2 regions of the Gordonia sp. PP30 genome follow, and region 1 is predicted to be linked to the other one. Evidence: riboswitches for the same ligand, from Rfam matches in the RefSeq annotation. Region 1 holds a riboswitch; the other holds the start of a gene.

Evidence for each region. Region 1 has a riboswitch for thiamine pyrophosphate ahead of MYK68_RS01910 (FAD-dependent oxidoreductase). Riboswitches for the same ligand answer to the same signal wherever they lie in the genome.
Region 2: linked by a shared signal. The riboswitch ahead of thiC (phosphomethylpyrimidine synthase ThiC) and the one ahead of MYK68_RS01910 (FAD-dependent oxidoreductase) in region 1 are both predicted to bind thiamine pyrophosphate.

What each region holds. Positions count from the first base shown of each region.
Region 1 covers NZ_CP095864.1:410,373-420,155, reverse strand. The annotation lists gene MYK68_RS01920 (thiazole synthase) at 112-822, opposite strand; gene thiS (sulfur carrier protein ThiS) at 887-1,102, opposite strand; gene MYK68_RS01910 (FAD-dependent oxidoreductase) at 1,075-2,181, opposite strand; TPP riboswitch at 2,150-2,262, opposite strand; gene thiE (thiamine phosphate synthase) at 2,291-2,986, shown strand; gene MYK68_RS01900 (2-isopropylmalate synthase) at 3,224-3,598, shown strand; gene MYK68_RS01895 (NUDIX hydrolase) at 3,708-4,169, opposite strand; gene MYK68_RS01890 (GlnX family signal transduction membrane protein) at 4,274-5,719, shown strand; gene MYK68_RS01885 (glutamate ABC transporter substrate-binding protein) at 5,716-6,711, shown strand; gene MYK68_RS01880 (serine/threonine-protein kinase) at 6,708-9,113, shown strand.
Region 2 covers NZ_CP095864.1:4,152,882-4,162,664, reverse strand. The annotation lists gene MYK68_RS19290 (YhgE/Pip domain-containing protein) at 1-1,305, shown strand, start outside; gene gad (glutamate decarboxylase) at 1,390-2,766, shown strand; gene MYK68_RS19280 (hypothetical protein) at 2,902-3,582, shown strand; gene MYK68_RS19275 (helix-turn-helix transcriptional regulator) at 3,669-4,670, shown strand; gene thiD (bifunctional hydroxymethylpyrimidine kinase/phosphomethylpyrimidine kinase) at 4,630-5,490, opposite strand; gene thiC (phosphomethylpyrimidine synthase ThiC) at 5,487-7,151, opposite strand; TPP riboswitch at 7,142-7,254, opposite strand; partial or broken gene MYK68_RS19260 (siderophore-interacting protein) at 7,282-7,914, opposite strand; gene MYK68_RS19255 (IS256 family transposase) at 7,956-9,296, opposite strand; partial or broken gene MYK68_RS19250 (siderophore-interacting protein) at 9,379-9,504, opposite strand.

The sequences.
Region 1 (9,783 bases):
TTCCGCCCAGTGAGCTGCCACCACCGCTCCCTCCGGCCAACGGGCCCTCCGCCCATTGAGCCGGACGGGCCCGCAAGGGCCCGGCCGTGTCGAAATGCCCACCGACGACGATCAGCAGTCCACGACCGGCGACGACGCCTGCGCCCAGAAACGCTTCGGGATCCGTCCCGCGCCCGCGGCCAGGTGCCCGGCGAGCACCGCATGCCGCATCGCCGACGCCATCGCGACCGGGTCGGCGGCGCGGGTGACCGCCGACGCCAGCAGCACCGCGTCGCAACCGAGTTCCATCGCGAGCGCCGCATCGCTGGCGGTGCCGATCCCGGCGTCGAGCACCACCGGCACCCCGGCCCGGGCGACGATCATCTCGATGTTGTGCGGGTTGGCGATCCCCAGCCCGGTGCCGATGGGCGAGCCGAGCGGCATCACCGCCGCCACCCCGGTGTCCTCCAGCCGGCGGGCCAGCACCGGATCGTCGTTGGTGTAGGCCATCACAGCGAAGCCGTCGGCGACGAGCGCGGCGGCGGCGTCGACCAGTTCCAATGGATCGGGGAGCAGCGTGCGCTCATCGGCGACCACCTCCAGCTTCACCAGATCGGTCCCGAGCGCCTCGCGCGCGAGTTGCGCCACCAGCAGCGCCTCGGCTGCGGTGTGACAGCCCGCGGTGTTCGGCAGCACATCGATGTTCAAGCGCCGCAGCAGATCCAGCACGCCGGTGCCCGAGCCCGGACTCACCCGGCGCATGGCCACCGTGGTCAGTTCGGTACCGGAGGCCAGCAGCGCGGCTTCGAGCACCGCGAGATTCGGTGCCCCGCCGGTCCCCATGATGAGCCGCGACGTCAGCCTCCGCCCGGCGACCACCAGGGCCTGCTCCGGCTCCGCCGAGGGATCAGCCACCCTGCACCGCCGTCAGCACGTCGACCACCGCGTATCGCCCGATCGGCTCGTCCCAGCGCGACCGCGGCCGCACCACGCCGTCGATCGCCACGGCCACCCCACGCTCGGGCAGGTCGAGCCGGGCCAGCAGCCCGGCCACATCCGGTTCCCGATCGAAGGTCACCGCCTCCCCGTTCACCGTCAGCTCGACGATGCCGTCCGCACCCATCGGTCGCTCCTCTCCTCTTGTGTCTCGACAACGTTCCCGAGCAGCCGGAGGACCCGTACCGCGGTGCCCGGGGCCAGCGCGATTCCGTTCCGCCCGTGCCCGGCGGCCACGACCGTCCGCTCGTCCACCCGCCGCACGATCGGCAGTCCATCGGCCGACATCGGCCGGATTCCCGCGGCGACCTCTGTGAGTTCGTAGGTGCGCAGGCCCGGGAACAGCTCGCAGGCGTCGCCCAGGAGGTCCGCGACGCCGCCGGCCTGCGGGGCGCGGTCACCGGCGTCGACCGCCTCGTACTGGGTCGCGCCCAGCACCAGGCCGTCCGGGCGCGGCACCAAGTACACGTTGCGCCCGTGCCAGCGAGCCCGGATCACATGCCGCGGCGGCGGCACCGACCACGACGTGCGCGTCAGTCGCAGGATCTCGCCCTTCTCCCCGCGCAGGCCGTCGAGACCGCCGGGGATCAGCGCGCTCGTGTCGAGCCCGGCGGTCACCAGGACCTGGTCCCCGGGCAGTCCGGCGAGCCCGGTCACCCGGGTGTCGTGGAACCGCACCCCGGCCTCAGTCAGGGCCGCGCGCAGCGCCGTGAGCAGTCTCCGGTTATCGACGGCGCCCTCCCCCGACAACCGGTAACCACCGGCCGGGGTGCGCGTCAGACCGGTCTCCGCGGCCCGCAAATCGGCCGCGGTGCATTCGGTCGTCGCACCGCCCGCCCACGGGACTCGGGCGCGCGCGAAGCCGACCGACTCGTCGAGGTAGGCGCGGTCGGCGGCCGAACCGGCCACCAGCAGGGTGTCGGCGGCCGTGGAGACCCCCGGGTCGCCGAGACGGTTGAGCAGTGCGGGCCAGCGGGCCACCGAGTCGGCCGAGGCCGCCAGCAGTCCGTCCTCGCCCGGGTGCGCCTCGCCCAGACAGCCGAGCATCCCTCCGGCCACGTGCGCCGCCCGGCGCGCCGGGCCGTCGTCGTACACCCGCACCCGCCAGCCGGCATCGGCCGCGGCGAGCGCACACGTCAGCCCGACGGCTCCGCCGCCGACGACGGTCAATTCTCGTTCCACGTTCAGACCTTCCTTCGCCGGCATTACCCGGATCAGGTACGACGGTCGGCGGGGGCGGCCCCGCGATCTCAGCCCGGCGATCCTCCGGGCACCCGTGTCGTTCTTGCGCTGCTCCTAGCCTACCGTCGTCAGCATGGACGCCCGCTCTCGCTTGGATTCCGCCCGCCTGTACCTGTGCACCGATGCGCGGCGCGAACGCGGCGACCTGCTCGAGTTCGTCGCCGCCGCGCTCGACGGCGGCGTCGACATCGTGCAGCTGCGCGACAAGGGGTCGGCCGGCGAGCAGCGGTTCGGCGTGCTGGAAGCCCGCGAGGAACTGGAGTCGCTCGCCGGGCTGCGCGAGCTGACCCACGCGGCCGGCGCGCTCCTCGCCGTGAACGACCGCGCCGACATCGCCGCCCTCGCCGGCGCCGACGTACTGCATCTCGGCCAGGGCGACGTGCCGCCCGCGCTCGCCCGCCGCATCGTCGGACCCGACGTGGTGATCGGCCGGTCCACGCACGACGCGGCCCAGCTCGCCGACGCGCTGGCCGACGACGCCGTCGACTATTTCTGCACCGGCCCCTGCTGGGCGACACCCACCAAACCCGGCCGTACCGCCACCGGCCTCGACCTGGTGCGCGCCGCCGCCGCGGCCACCCGCGAGCAGACCAAGCCCTGGTTCGCGATCGGCGGCATCGACCTGGCGCGGGTCCCGGAGACCGTCGCCGCGGGAGCCTCGCGGATCGTCGTCGTCCGGGCCCTGACCGCGGCGGCGGATCCGGCGGGCGCCGCGCATGCGCTGCGGTCGGCGTGTGAAACCACTTGCGCGTCGCGGCCGGAGGAGTAGGCTCTTCCCATCATGTCGTGGCAGAAGCTTCTTGTAACCCGCCGCAGCGGGGTCTGATTCAGACCGACCCCCCGCTGCGGGTTCGTCACTGCCTCCTGATCTCGGCTCCCTCGCTTCCTGAGCTTGTCGAAGGACTTTCGTCGGTCATTCAGATTTCGACCGGAAAGAAGCCCCGAGATGCCTACCGTTCGCAGTGCTCGCCCAAGCTGGCGGCATGATCACCATGAGGCCCAGGCCATGAGCGCCGGCCCGATCACCCTGGAACGACTGCACACCGAACCCGAGCCCGGCGACGCCATCCACTGCCGGGCCACCCTGACCGTCGACGAACGGCTGGTCGATCTGGAGGCCACCGCCTTCGGGACCATCGGCGCGATGAGCGAGATGCTGTACGGCCTGGGCGCCGGCGTCGAGATCGTCTCGCTCTACCACCAGAACGAAGGTCCGGCGGCACCCGACGGCTCCGGCGGCGAGGTCTCCGCGTATCTGATGTGCCGACGCGACGGCGCGTGCTGCTGGGCACACGGCCGGGCCGCGACCGGCGACGAGGCCACCATCCGCGCGCTGATCTCGGCCGCCAACCAGCTGACGGGCCGGCAGCGACGCGGCTGAGCGGCGCGCGGCCGGTCGGCCGTTCTCGTATGTCGGCCCACGAGGGGAATGTTCCCTCGTGGGCCGGTATTCGGCAGTGGCCGACGAACCGGAAGGGCACCCCGTGTCGTCAGCGCAGGCGCAGGCGCAGCGTCGGCCACGCGCTCCCGAAGCCGGGATGCAGCGGCAGGTCGCCGACACCGGACTCGGGCACCCAGCGCAGTTCGGCCGATTCGCCGTTCGCGGTGGTGGCGACCGGTTCGGGCACGCGCGCGATGACCGTCGTATAGGTCCAGCCGCTGACCGCCTCGTGGGTCACCTCGGACTCCAGGACCTCGATCAGGTCCCGGTCGATGCCGGCTTCCTCATGGGCTTCGCGGAGGGCCGCGTCGATCGCCGACTCGTGCGAGTCCCGGGCGCCGCCCGGGAGGCCCCAGGTGTCGCCCTGATGCGACCACACCGCGCGGTGCTGCAGCAGCACCCCGAGGCCGTCGCCGATCGGCGTGCACAGCAGGAGACCCGCGGCACCGTGCCGTCCCCAATACCGCGCGCCGTCGGGGTCGAAGACCCAGCCGTCGCCATCTCCGCGCACCCGAATCCTCCCTCCGCGACACTCTCCCCGACCACGCTACCGGGTGCGCGCGTACAGCACGCGGTTCCCGACTAGGGTTGGCATCGTCACGGAAGGGCGCGATCGTGAGTGGGCAGCAGTCGACGGTACGCAGTGCGCTGACGCATGCCGGTCGGAATGTGCTGCCGGAATCGGTGCAGGCCAATCCGCGCCTGCGGCAGGTGATCGCCGATCGGCGCGAGATCGCCGCGATGACCCGCGATCGCGTCACCTCACCGATCGCCGCGTTCAAGTTCTACGCGCTGACCACCCCCGGCAAACTGGTGGTGCTGCTGACCGCGCTCGTGCTGGCCTGCGGGCTCACCGGCTGGTATTCGTCGGTGTCCCTCAACCAGCGCAGCGACACCCTGGAATCACTGATCAACAGCAGCGAGCCCCTGGCCGAGTCGGCCGAGGTGCTCTACAGCTCGCTGTCGGTGGCCGATGCGGCCGCCAACTCGGCGTTCATCTCGGGCGGCCGGGAGTCCCCGGATCTGCGCAAGCTGTACTCCGACGCCATCGCCAGTTCGGGCACCGCGCTGGTGGCGTCCGCCGACGGCGGCGGACTGGCCTCCGAGACCGGCCCCGGCGCCGACGTCTCGGTGCGCGACGACCTGGACACGATGGCCGTCTCGATCCCGTCGTACACCGGCGTGATCGAGACCGCCCGCACCAACAACCGGCTCGGCAACCCGGTCGGCTCCGCTTATCTGGTGCAGGCGTCGAACATGATGCAGGGCGACATCCTGCCCGCCGCCAAGCGCCTGTACGACGAGCGCTCGACGGCCATCTCCGAACCGCAGCGCACCCTGACCGTGCCCCCGTGGGGCGTGTACGTCGCCCTGTTCACGACCATCGCGATGCTGATCGGTATCGGCCGCTATCTGGCACGACGCACCCGCCGCCATTTCAATCTGGGCCTGGTCGGCGCCGGCGCGGCGCTCATCATCGGCACACTGTGGCTGCTGGTGACCGGGCTGACGTCCGTTGCCGCGGCCAACACGGCCAAGAACGACGGCGCCGAGCCCCTGCACGACCTGACCACCATGCGGATCCTCACCCAGCAGGCACGCTCGGCGGAGACGCTGAACCTGGTGCGCCGCTCCGATCCGGGCACCCTCGACCGTGACTTCAATTCCACGCTGACCCAGATCCGCAACCGCACCGCCTCGCTGATCGCCGAGCATCCGGACGAGTCCGGCATCACCGATCCGCTCCGCAAGGTCCAGAACTCGCTCACCCAGTGGGAGCACGCGCACGCCGAGGTGAGTCAGCGGCTCGCGGCGGGCGACTTCGTCGGGGCCCGCGCCCTGACCATCGGCACCGGCGACATCAGCACGGCGACCGGGTACGACCAGGTCAACACCCAGTTGCTGCAGGCGATCGACCAGACGCGCGACACCTTCCGCAGCAACATCCACACCGCTCAGCAGTTGCTCGGGTACACCGGCACCGGGATCGGCTGGCTGTGCGTGGTCGCCGCGGTCGCCGCCGCGGCGGGCCTGTTCCCGCGCATCCGGGAGTATCGATGACCCGATTCGTCCGCCGCGCCACCGGGACCGCATGCCTGGTCGTCGCCCTGTGCCTCGCCGTCGCCGGCTGCTCGTCGCAGGATCTGCGCGACACCGACCCGCCGACGACCGTCGCCCAGGTGCCGACGCCGCCGGGCGCGTCGTTCGGCGCTCAGGCCCCCGAGGGCATCGACACCAGCGACTGCGATGCGACGGCGAGCCTGCGGCCGCCGGACACGATGCCCGAGCCCGGCCACATGCCGCCCGGTTCGACGATGGCCCGGATCGCCTCGCGCGGCCGGCTGGTCGTGGGCACCGACATCGGCAGCAATCCGCTGAGCTTCCGGGACCCGATCTCCGGCGACATCGAGGGCTTCGACGTGGACATCGCGCACTGGATCTCGCAGGCGATCTTCGGTGAGACCCGCATCGAGTACCGGATCCTGTCGACCGGCGACCGCGTCGCCGCACTGCGCGACGGCAGCGTCGACGTCGTCACCAAGTCGATGAGCATCACCTGCGACCGCCGCAAGTCGGTGGACTTCTCCGCCCCGTATTACGTGGCGTCCCAGCGCATCGCGGTCTACCGGAACTCCGGGATCGAGAGCATCGCGGGCCTGGCCCACAAATCGGTGTGCGCCACCCAGAACGCCACGTCGATCACCCGGGTGCAGCGCCGGGTCCCCAGCGCGAAGATCATCACCACCGAGAACTGGGCCGACTGCCTGGTGCTGATGCAGCAGGGGCAGGTCGACGCGATCGCCGGCGACGAGCCGCTGCTGTCCGGGATCGCGGCGCAGGATCCGTGGGTGCAGATCGTCGGCGACCCGTTCGGGACCGAGTACTACGGGGTGGGTATCCCGCTCGGCGAGAACGACATGGTGCGCTTCGTGAACGGTGTGCTGGAGCAGCGGCATGCCGACGGCAGCTGGCAGCAGTCGTACAACCAGTGGTTGTCGCAGCTGGGCCCGGCCGTCCCGCCGCCGGTGACCTATCGGGAGGAGGCACGATGACCGATCGGAAACCCGTCGAAGAGCCGGTCGGCACGGTCCGCACGCAGGCCACGCCGGTCGACGTGTTCGACGACGACTACCCGGCCACCCAGGCCACTCCCCCCATGTCGCTCGACGACCTGGACGACGACACCGACGTCGAGCCGGGCACCCAGGCGACGCCCGCGGGCCGCCTCTTCGACGACCCGGCGCTCCCCCACCGGCGGCCGCCGCGGAAGAGCACCGCCGCCGTGCACGACCGGCGGCTCGGCAGCGAGCTCGTCGCGCTGCCCGCGATGCGGGACATCGACCCGGCCGATGCGGTGCTGTCGAACCCGATCATCGTGGAGAGCAAGCGGTTCTGCTGGAACTGCGGGAAGCCGGTCGGGCGGGCATCCGGCCCCGACGAGGGGCCGCTGACCGGCCACTGTCCGCATTGCGGCTCCCGGTATTCGTTCGTTCCCGGCCTCGAACGCGGCACCATGGTCGCCGACCAGTACGAGATCGCCGGCGCCATCGCGCACGGCGGCATGGGATGGATCTATCTGGCCGTCGACCACAACGTCTCCGACCGGCCGGTGGTGCTCAAGGGCCTGCTGAACTCGTCTGACTCGGCGGCGCGGGCGGTCGCGATCGCCGAGCGGCAGTTCCTCGCGTCGGTCAACGACCCCGGCATCGTCAAGATCTACAACTTCGTCGAGTACACCGACGACGAGGACCGGCAGCTCGGCTACATCGTCATGGAGTACGTCGGCGGTCACACGCTCAAGCAGCTGACCACCGGGCCCGACGGCGAGAAGGTGAACCTGCCGATCGAGCAGGCGATGGCGTATGTCCTCGAGGTGCTCTCGGCCGTCGGGCATCTGCACTCGCTCGGGCTGGCGTACAACGACGTGAAGCCCGACAACATCATGATCACCAGCGACGAGGTCAAGATGATCGACCTCGGCGCGGTGTCGGCGATCAACGGCTACGGGCACCTGTACGGGACACCCGGCTTTCAGGCGCCAGAGATCGTCGAGACCGGCCCGCAGGTGGTCACCGACATCTACAGCATCGGCCGCACCCTCGCCGTGCTGACGCTGGACATGCCGATGGAGAAGGGCCGGTACGTCGACGGCCTGCCCGATCCGGAGACCACGGAACTCTTCGTCGAGAATCCGTCGTACTACTACTTTCTGCAGCGGGCGACGGCCACCGATCCGGCCGAGCGGTTCGCGTCGACCGAGGAGATGACCACCCAGCTGCTCGCGGTGCTCCGGGAGACCGTCGCGCTGCACACCGGTGTTCCGCGGCCGGCCATGTCGAAGGTGTTCACCCCGCAGCGCTCGGCGTTCGGCACCAATCTGATCCTGGCGCCGATCGACGGCTTCTTCGATCCGGCGATGGCCGCGGTTCCCGATCCCGCCGACATCGCGCGGGCCCTCCCGGTGCCACTGGTCGATCCGGAGGACCCGGCGGCCAACCTGCTGAGTTCGGCCGCGCTGAGCTATCCGCGCCAGGTGCTCGACAGCATCAAGAACGCCCGCGCCGAGGGCTTCCCCGGTCTGGCGCTGGGCGACGACGACTCCGACGGTCACCCGTCCGCCGAGATCGACCTGGCCGAGGCGCGGTCGCATCTCGAGCTCGGCAATCTGGAGATCGCGTTGCGGCTGCTGCACGACGCCGCCGCGAACCACGGCGACTCGTGGCGGGTGCAGTGGTACCTCGGCATCTGCGCCCTGCAGGACGGCGACGCCGAGGTGGCCTACGAGCGGTTCCAGACCGTGCTGGAAGCGATGCCGGGCGAGGTGGCCCCGAAGCTGGCGGTGGCCGGGACCGCCGAGCTGATCGGGTACTGGCTGTCGGTGCAGGACGAGGTCAGCAACGATCAGGTGGCGCAGATCGAGCACTGGTACGACATCGCGCGGCACCACTACCACGACCTGTGGCTGACCGATCATTCCATCGTGACCGCCGCGTTCGGGCTGGCCCGCATGCTCCTTGCCGAGGGCCGGCACCTGGAGGCCATCGAACCGCTCGACGAGGTGCCCACCACCAGCCGCCATTACAGCATCGCGCAGGAGAGTGCGATCCTCTGTCTGGTGCACGAGCGGCCGATGAGCGAGGTGGAGAAGGACGAGCTCTTCGAGGCCGCCGACCGTCTGGAACGACTGACCGATGAGGACGGCCGCCTCGGTCGGCTGCGGCTGATCGTGCTGGGCACCACCCTCGGCTGGATCGATCTGCATCGCGAGGAACTGGAGGAGACGCCCGACGGCGAGCACCCCGATTTCCTCGGCTTCCCGTTCACCGAGCAGGGCCTGCGCGCCGGAACCGAGCGCTGCCTGCGCGAACTGGCGCGCCGCACCCGCGACAACCGCGCCCACCGCTTCCTCCTGGTCGACCTCGCCAACCTGGTCCGCCCCGCCACCCTCTTCTGACCGGGCTCGGCCGAGCCACCCGTGCCGATCGAGGAGCACCGAGGCCGTCCTTCCGCCAGCCGAGCCGGTCGAGCCTCGCACGAACGCGACCAGCACCTCCCTTGCGATCACCCCGTCCGCCCGCTGAGCAACGCCGAAGCCATCCGTTCGCCGGTTGAGCCCTTCGACTCCGCTCAGGAACCACCGGTCGAGCCCGCCAGGGCGAGACCGAGTCGAAGCCCCCCCTGCACGACGACGGCACCATGGCGGCCCACGCGTGCATATGTGGATCGTGACCCGCCAGAATGCCGTCGTCATATGCCGCTGGCGCCAGGCTGGCCGAACACACGGGGACCATGCCGACCGGAGGTCTCGGCTCAACGGGTCCTGAGAGCACGCGTGGCGGAGCTTGCCACGACACGCGGTCGAAGGGCGACCACCATCTCCGTCGAGACCACCCCACCCGCCGGCTGAACCTCATGCTGAGCACGCGTGGCGGAACCTGCGACGACACGCAGACGAACGGCGACCACCGCCTCCGTCGCGATCACCCCGCCCGCCGACTGAGCAACCCCGAAGCCATCCATCCGCCGGTTGAGCCGGTCGAGCCCGCCAGGGCGAGACCGAGTCGAAGCCCCCTGCACGATGGCCCAGTGCACGCGGGACCATGTCTATCGGGTCTCGGCGCCAC
Region 2 (9,783 bases), 740 kb from region 1:
GCGACCGGCCTGAAGCAGGCCAAGGGCGGCGCCGACGAGCTGAACGCGGGCGTGCAGGAACTGGCCGGTGGCGTCATGTCCGCCACCGACCCGCTGCTGGCCGCGGCGCAGGAACAGCAGAGCACGGGGCCGAGCGCCGCCGAACTGAAGGCCAAGGCCGACCGCCTCGGCCGCACCGCCGACACCATCGACAAGCGGCTCGGCCAGGCGTCCACCGCGCAGTCGCAGGCGTACGACGCCGTGGTCGCGCTCAGCGGCCAGCTGAAGAACAGCTCGGATCCGAATGTGCGCGCCCTCGCGCCCGCGCTGGAACCGGTCAAGAACGTCCTCTATTCGGAGGGACTGGGCCCGAACGCGCAGAACGACCTCACCGAACTCAAATCGGATTCGGCGCTGCTGGCCGCGCAGCTGAATAATCCGTCGAGTCCGCTGCGGAAACTGCTGGCGCTGATCGAGTCGGGCAATCTGGTGAACGACATCGAGCAGGTGCGTTCGGCGGTGACGCAGCTCAGTGACGGCACCGATCAACTGGCCTCCGGTCTCGGGCAGCTCAGCACGGGCGCCGACCAATTGGCCGCCGGGCTGAAACAGGGCGCGGATGCGATTCCGCACTGGTCCAAGAAGCAGCAGGAACAGCTCGCGCAGGTGCTGGGGAATCCGGTGCAGCTCAAGGAGCGCTACGAGAACCGGGCGGCCACCTTCGGCACCGGCTTCGCGCCGTTCTTCTTCGGGCTGGCGCTCTTCGTCGGCAGCATCATCGCGTGGATGCTGTTCACCCCGCTGCAGGCGCGGCCGATCGCGCACGGGCTGAACTCGTTCCGGGTCGTGCTCGCATCGTTCGCGCCGACCCTGGCGGTCGGTGCGGTACAGGCGGCGATCCTGTACGTGGTCACCGTGTTCGCGGTCGGGCTGCGTCCGCTGTCGCCGTGGGCCACGTTCTTCTTCATGGTGCTGATGGTGGCGGTGTTCATGGCCCTGATCCAGATGCTCAACGCGGTCTTCGGATCCTCGGTCGGCCGCGTCGTCACCCTGGCATTGTTGATGCTCATGCTGACCTCGGCGGGCGGAATCTATCCGGTGCAGACGACGGCGAAACCATTCCAATGGATGCATCCGTTCGATCCGATGACGTACACGGTGAACGGTCTGCGCATTCTGATCTCCGGCGGAAACTCGACGCACCTGTGGATCTCCGTCGGGGTGCTACTCGGTCTCACGCTGGTCTTCCTGGCGATCTCGACCTGGGCCGCACATCGTAATCGCCAATACAACATGGAACGTCTCTATCCGCCGGTGGAAGTGTGATCTCCCGGCTCCTCCATCCGTCCGCCCCGCGCCGATCAGGCGCCCGACTCCAGGCAATACCCATCACCCGAAAATGGAGAAGTAATGACTGATCTGGACAACGATCGCATCGACGTCCCGGTGTTCGCACAGGGCGGACTGGCGACGACTCTGCCGCGCAACGAGATCGCCGACGGGATGCTGCCCGCCGAGGCCGCGTACCAGCTGGTGCACGACCAGGCGATGCTCGACGGCAACGCCCGCCTGAACCTGGCGACCTTCGTCACGACCTACATGGACAAGGAAGCCAAGCTCCTGTACATGCAGACCGTCGACAAGAACATGATCGACAAGGACGAGTACCCGGCGACGGCGGCCATCGAGGATCGCTGCTGGCGGATGCTCGCCAACCTGTGGCACGTCCCGGATCCGACCGACACCATCGGCACCTCGACCATCGGTTCGTCGGAGGCCTGCATGCTCGGCGGCCTCGCGCTGAAGCGCCACTGGCAGGAGGCCCGCAAGGCCGCGGGCAAGTCGATCGAGAAGCCGAACATCGTGCTCTCGACCGCGGTCCAGGTGTGCTGGGAGAAGTTCTGCAACTACTTCGAGGTGGAGCCGCACTGGGTGCCGGTCACCGAGGATCACCTGTACCTCGATGGGCACGACCTGGAGAAGTACGTCGACGAGAACACCATCGGCGTGGTCGCCATCATGGGTCAGACCTACACCGGTGCGTACGAGCCGGTGAAGGAGATCGCCGCCAAGCTCGACCAGATTCAGAAGGACACCGGCTTCGACGTGAAGATCCACGTCGACGGTGCGTCGGGCGCGATGATCGCCCCGTTCTGCCAGCCGGAGATCGAGTGGGACTTCCGCGTCGACCGCGTGGTCTCGATCAGCACCTCGGGCCATAAGTTCGGCCTGGTGTACCCGGGTGTTGGCTGGATCGCCTGGCGGAACAATGAGCGCCTGCCCGACAGCATGGTGTTCCACTGCGCCTACCTCGGTGGCGACATGCCCACGCTGGCGCTCAACTTCTCGCGCCCGGGCGCGCAGGTGCTGCTGCAGTACTACCAGTTCCTGCGTCTGGGCAAGGAAGGCTACCGCGCCGTCCAGCAGAACTCGCTCGACGTCGCGCAGTACCTGTCGTCCGCGATCGAGGCCATGGGCCCGTTCGAGCTGGTGACCCGCGGTGACACCATCCCGGTGTTCGCCTGGCGCCTGAAGAAGGACGCCAGCCCGAACTGGACCCTGTACGACCTGCAGGATCGTCTCCGGATGAAGGGCTGGCAGGTGCCGGCCTACCCGCTCGCCGACGACCTGGCCGACGTGACGCTGCAGCGCATCGTCGTCCGCAACGGCCTGAGCCGTGATCTGGCGACCAAGCTGCTGGCGGACATCGAGACCGAGGTGAAGTTCCTGGAGCAGCTCGACGGCCCGATGCCGCACGAGGAGCACCAGGGCGGCTTCCACCACTGACCCATCGGTCGAGGGGGAGGGTGACGCGTTCGCGTCGCCCTCCCTTTCGGTGGTCGGTGTGTGACGCCCGCGGGCGCGGAGAGACGGAAGACCGGGGTGGCGGTGCCTCGGGGGTGACGGGAAGGACCTTCTGACATGTCGGATGTTCAGCAGCACGAATCGCGGGTGGGTAACCGGATTCTGACACCGACGCTGGCCAAGCAGTGCTGGCTGTTCATGATCGGCGCCGCGCTGTTCGCGCTCGGCGCGGCACCCGGGTTCCAGTCGGCCTTCGGGAGCAACGGCGCGAACGCGGCCAACCTCAGCTACTTCATCGGTGCGTGGTTCTTCACCGCCGGTGCGCTGATCCAGCTGGTGCTCAGCGGTCCGATGATGGTCAAGGTGTCCTATGAGCCGGGCCAGATGTTCCGGTCCGAGTGGCTCGCGGCCTCGACGCAGTTCTTCGGCACCCTGTTGTTCAACGTCAGTACGACGTCCGCGCTGATGGCGCACACCGTGAAGGGCGAGCAGCACCTGGTCTGGAACCCGGACGCCGGCGGGTCGGTCGCCTTCCTCCTGAGCGGCGGCTTCGTGCTGCTCGCCCTCTGGCGCGCCGGGCATCCGTTCTGGTCGCCGCGCCTGCCGGACTTCTGGTCCGGGCACGTGAATCTGTGGGGCTGCATCGCCTTCGGTGTCGCGGCGGCCGGAGCCTTCGTTGACAACACCGGCGGCACGCTCGACGCGGCGCTCGCCAATTGGGGTACGTTCATCGGCGGCCTCTGCTTCCTGGTCTCGTCCGCGATCTCTCTGCCGGGCTGGCGCTGGAACCGGAGGTGAGTGCGCAGTCGCCGGGCAGACAGCGGCGTTCAGGAGCCGCCGATGAGGCCCGCGCCGATGGCGGCCGGGTGATTCCCGAACGTGTCATGACGTCGTGGATGCGGCGGTTGAGCGTGATCGCGGGCTCCGCGGTGGGTGATCCGGACATCCATCTGTTCGGGAGGGAAGCGATCGCGCTGCTGGATATCGACCTCAGCGATCGGGCGCCGTCGGTGTCCTCGGAATTCGAAGTGGCCGTATACACGCGGGAATTGAGGATACTGACGTCGGCGTTCGCCTCGCTGCGCAGCGCGGACACGCTCACCAGAAGGAAGAACGCCGGGGTTCAGCGATCCGACGACCTGGTAGTCGCGACACTCATGGAGCCCGGCAGTCTCCAGTTGGAGAGGAACGGCCGGCTGGTGCACTATCGGCGCGGCGAACTTCTCATCGGCAGTGACACGGACGAGTACCTGAGGCTGGCCGACAGCGCAGTGGCGGCGGTCGGTGTACTGATTCCGCGCCGCCTGCTCGGAAAGCGCCCGCGGGTCCTCAAACGGGCGGCGCAGCCCTATATCTCCAGCAGTCTGCTCGCCCGGTCGACGGCCGCGTTCCTCACCGAATTCGCCGTACCGCTCGCGACAGGGGTCATCGCGGAGCCGTCGGTGGAGACCGAGCAGGCCGTGCTCGACCTAGTGGTCTCGGCGCTCTGTGAGATGCCGGGCCGGGGTGTGAAGCTCACCGACAATCCGGTGTTCGTCCGCGAGGCCGTCGCCGATCTGATCGAGCGCTACTACGCCGAGCCGGATTTCGGGGTCGAGGTGCTCGCCGACGCGCTGCATCTGTCCCGTCGGCAGGTGTATCGCTATTTCGAGGACACCGGCCAGTCGCTGGCCGCCCGTATCGCCGATCGCCGGTTGCAGGCCGCGGTCGATCTCCTCGAAACGCAACCGCAGATGTCGGTCAGCGCGCTCGCCCGGCAGAGCGGGTTCGCCTCGGAGGCCACCTTCCGCAGCCGGTTCCGGGCCGGGCTGGGCTACGGTCCGACGGAGGCGCGGGCGCGGGTGCTCAACGGGGAGTCGCTGCCCACAATCGGCCCAGCGGACTGACCGGTCCGTGCCCGGCGCCGAGCGGATAGGCGGCGCGCAGGCATTGCGTCACCCAGTCCTTCCCGAACGCGACGGCCTCGGGGACGTTCCGTCCATGGGCGAGCGCCGCCGCGGTCGCCGCGGCGAGGGTGTCGCCGGCGCCGTGGTCGTGGGCGGTCGGCACGCGCGGGGCGTCGAGGCGTGAGAACCGCGCGCCGTCGAAGAGCAGGTCCGGGCTGCGGTCGCTGCCCCGCAGATGACCGCCCTTGACCAGCGCCCAGCGTGCGCCGAGCCGGTGCAGTTCCCGGGCCGCCGCCTGCTGGGAGGCGTCGTCGACCACGTCGATGCCGGTCAGAATCCGCACCTCGTCGAGGTTCGGGGTGACCAGCGTGGCGCGCGGAAAGAGCAGTTCGACGAGGGTGGCGCGGGCGTCGTCGGCGAGCAGCGGGTCGCCGTGCATCGAGGCGCAGACCGGGTCCACGACCAGCGGGATCGGTCCGGCCCCGCCGATGCCCGCGGTGTCGAAGGCCTCGGCGACCGCCGCGATGATCGGCGACGACGCCAGCATCCCGGTCTTGACCGCACCGACCCCGATGTCGGCGGTGACCGACGCGATCTGCGCGGCGACGATCTCCGGCACGACCTCCTGCACCCCGGTGACCCCGAGCGAATTCTGCACGGTGACCGCGGTGAGCGCGACGCAGCCGTGCACACCGGCGAGCGCGAAGGTGCGCAGGTCGGCTTCGATTCCGGCGCCGCCGCCGGAGTCCGAACCGGCGACGGTCAGCACGCGCACCGGCGTCGTGCCCGGCGGCGGCAGCGGGAGCGGCGCCGGTGTCACACCGCCTCCACCGGCAGATAGATCTCGCTGCCGGAACGGCGGAACTCGTCCGACTTGGCGGCCATGTCCGCGGCGATCCGGCGGTCGATGTCCTCCTGCGTGACCAGACCGTTCTCCTCCGCGTATGTGCGCACATCGGCGGAGATCCGCATGGAGCAGAACTTGGGGCCGCACATCGAGCAGAAGTGCGCCGTCTTCGCGGGCTCGGCGGGCAGCGTCTCGTCGTGATACTCGCGGGCGGTGTCCGGGTCGAGCGCGAGGTTGAACTGGTCGGTCCAGCGGAACTCGAAGCGTGCCTTGGACAGGGCGTCGTCGCGCTCCTGCGCCCGGGGGTGGCCCTTGGCCAGGTCGGCGGAGTGCGCGGCGATCTTGTAGGTGATCACGCCGACCTTGACGTCGTCCCGGTCGGGTAGCCCGAGGTGCTCCTTCGGGGTGACGTAGCAGAGCATGGCGGTGCCGGCCTGCGCGATCATCGCGGCGCCGATCGCCGAGGTGATGTGGTCGTAGGCGGGCGCGATGTCGGTGGCGAGCGGGCCGAGCGTGTAGAAGGGCGCCTCCTCGCAGAGCTCCTCCTCGAGCCGGACGTTCTCGACGATCTTGTGCATCGGGACGTGGCCGGGGCCCTCGATCATCACCTGCACGCCGTGGCTCTTGGCGATCTTCGTTAGCTCGCCCAGGGTCCGGAGTTCGGCGAACTGCGCCTCGTCGTTCGCGTCGGCGATCGATCCGGGGCGCAGGCCGTCGCCCAGGGAGAAGGTGATGTCGTAGCGGGCGAAGATCTCGCAGAGCTCGTCGAAGTGCGTGTACAGGAAGCTCTCGGTGTGGTGGGCGAGGCACCACGCGGCCATGATCGAGCCGCCGCGGGAGACGATCCCGGTGACCCGGCGCGCGGTGAGCGGCACGTAACGCAGCAGCACCCCGGCGTGCACGGTCATGTAGTCGACGCCCTGCTCGGCCTGCTCGATGACGGTGTCGCGGTAGATCTCCCAGGTCAGCGCGGCGGGATCGCCCTTGACCTTCTCCAGCGCCTGGTACATCGGCACGGTGCCGACCGGAACCGGGGAGTTCCGCATGATCCACTCGCGGGTGACGTGGATGTCCTTGCCGGTGCTCAGATCCATGATGGTGTCGGCGCCCCAGCGAGTGGCCCAGACCATCTTCTCCACCTCCTCGGCGATGGAGGAGGTGACGGCCGAGTTGCCGATGTTCGCGTTGACCTTCACCGCGAAGGCCTTGCCGATGATCATCGGCTCGGACTCCGGGTGCCGGTGGTTGGCCGGGATCACCGCGCGGCCCTCCGCGACCTCGCGGCGGACCAGCTCGGGGTCGCAGCCCTCGCGGGCGGCGATGAAGGCCATCTCGTCGGTGACGATGCCCGCGCGCGCCCAGGCCAGCTGGGTCGACGCGGTGTGGCCGCGCTCGGTGGGGACGGGCCCGGGCCGGTGCCACTGCGCGCGGGCCGGCTCCAGACCCGCCTCGAGATCGATCTCGGCGGCGTCGTCGGTGTACGGGCCCGAGGTGTCGTACAGGTCGAGGTGGTCGCCGTTGGTGAGGTGCACCCGGCGCGACGGAACGCGCAGGTGGCCGACGGTCTGGTACTGCTTGGTGCTGCCCTCGATGGGGCCGCGGGTGACGGTGGATGCAGAGACAGCGGTGCTCAAGGCAGACTCCCTACGCCGGCATTACCCGGACAGGTTCGTGCGGTCGGCGACCGCCCGTCGCCCTCTCAGCCCTCGGTTCGCGAGAGCCCCCGTGTGTGATGTGTGCGCGCGTATCGGCGCACTGCCGAGACTACGCGAACGACTTCCCGGCTTTCCAGTACGCCATGGACTTCACGCCCTTGCGGCCGAGCTGGAAGTCGTTGCGGAGGATTCCGGTGACCGCCCGGGTGCTCTTGCTGTCCAGCGCCACCCAGCCGCGGTGGCCGGATGCGTCGAACGCCGCCGCGCGGACGGCGTCGACCAGCGCGGCGCCGTCGTTCTCCCGGCGGATCCAGGTGAGCGTGTCGTGTTCGCTCACGTGGACGTCGAGGTCGCGGTCGTCGTCGTGCTGGTATTCGAACCAGATGGTCGCCGGGGCGCTCGACCCGGCGGCGTCGCGGGCGTCGAGCAGCGAGTTGATCGCCGGGAGCGACGCGGTGTCGCCGGCGATCAGCCAGCCGGCGGGTTCCGGGTCGAGGGAGAAGTCGCTGCCCATCACCGTCACCTGGAGGGTGTCGCCGGGCTGGGCGCCGCGCGCCCAGCGCGCGGCGGTGCCGTCGTGGATGGCGAATTCGATGTCGAAGGTGTCGGTGTCCGGGTCGGGATCGATCAGGGTGTAGCCGCGCTGGTGCAGCGCGCCGTGATCCTCGAACCAGAGACGGATCCACATGGTCGGGTGCTTGGGCATCTTGGCCAGCAGTCCGCCGCCGGTGAAGCCCAGTCGAGCCTGTCAAGTTTTCTGTGTATGTCGTTCGGGTGTTCGGGTTAGAGGTGATGGTTGATTCGTTCGGGGTAGATCAGGGAGAGTTGTTCCAATGCTCGTTTCCAGTTCGTGGTGACTTGGCCTTCGACGAGTCGGCCGGGGGCTCGGCGTTGATCGGCGGGTAGTCCTTTCTCCTTCTCGCGTTCACGGGCGCGTTTGTCCTCGATGTTGCCGATCGCCATCCACAGCAGCTTCACGGCGGCTGCGTCGTTCGGGAAGTGCCCGCGGTTCTTGATGACCTTGCGCAACTGGTAGTTCAACGATTCGATGCTGTTGGTCGTGTAGATCACCCGGCGCAGCTCCGGCGGGAACGCCAGGAACGGGGTGAACCGTTCCCAGGCGTCGCGGAAACTGCGCACCGTCGACTGGTAGCGGCGCCCGAGTTCGGAGGCGTCGAACTCCTCCAGGGCCTGGAGAGCAGCGTCGGCGCTGGAGGCCTGGTAGACCGGTTTGAGGGCGGCGGCGACGGCTTTGCGGTCACCGTAGGACACGAACCGCATCGACGCCCGGATCAGGTGGACCACGCACGTCTGCACGGTAGCCTGCGGCCAGGTCGCCTCGACCGCGTCGGCGAACCCGGTCAGCCCGTCACAGCACACGATCAGCACGTCCTGCACGCCGCGATTACGGAGTTCAGCGCACACCGACGCCCAGAATTTGGCGCCCTCGGTCTGCGCGATCCAGATCCCCAGGACGTGCTTGATACCGTCCACGTCGACACCGACGGCCAGGTGCGCGGACTTGTTGATCACGTGCCCGCCGTCACGGACCTTGACCACGATCGCGTCGAGGTACATCACCGGGTACAGCGGTTCGAGGTCACGTTGCTGCCACTTGATCACCTCGTCGGCGACCTCTTCGGTGATTTTCGAGATCGTCTCGTGCGACAGGTCCGTGCCGATCGTGGAGGCCAGATGGTGCTGGATATCGCGGATCGTCATCCCGCCGGCGTAGAGCGAGACGATCATCGCGTCCAGACCGTCCAGACGGCGCTGGCCCTTGCGGACCAGCATCGGGATGAACGAGCCGTCGCGGTCACGCGGGATACGTAACTCCACGTCCCCGACCTCGGTGGCGACAGTCTTGGTGCCGTAACCGTTACGGGAGTTGGGAAACGACGACGCCTCCGGGTCGCCGGCCTCGTACCCGAGGTGATCGCTCAACTCGGCGTTCAAACCACGCTCCAGGGCCGCCTTCATCAGCGACCCGAGCAGACCGCCCTCGCCGGTCAACGGCTCGCCGCCATCGATCTTGGCAAGGACATCATCGAGCGCACCCGAGGCGATGAGCGCATCGGTGGCCTCGTTCTGGCGGCGACGCCGCTCTTCTCGTGACTGATCCACAGTCACATCATCGATGGTCACAGTGAGAGTTCCTTTCAGGACTCACCCTCCCGACTTACACAGACCATCTGACACGCCCGCCCAGTCGGAGGTAGTGGTCGGTGACGGTCTCGGTGCGCGTGACGATGATCTCGAAGTCGTCCGCGCCCATCAGCTTCATCACCGCGCCCTGCCAGCCGCGGCCGGGTGTCTTGGTCTGCGTCGCCATGTCGGCTCCCTCCGTGTCTCTAATAGATCGTGGCCGGCGAGTGAGTCGGTTGAGGGATGCTGGTACCGGCCTGGCCGGGTGTGGCTACTCCGTGTCTTGCCGTCTGGCTTTGGTGCTGGGCTGGCTGGGTTTCGACTTGTCCACCCGGCGGGGCCGGTGCCGGTCGCCCTCTGCGGCGATGACTGAATAGAAGCCCGTCCAGCGTGACTCCTTAGAGACCTGTCTCGCCGCAGCCGTTTGCGGTTGACCGGCACCGACCGATAGCGGACGACCCGTCCC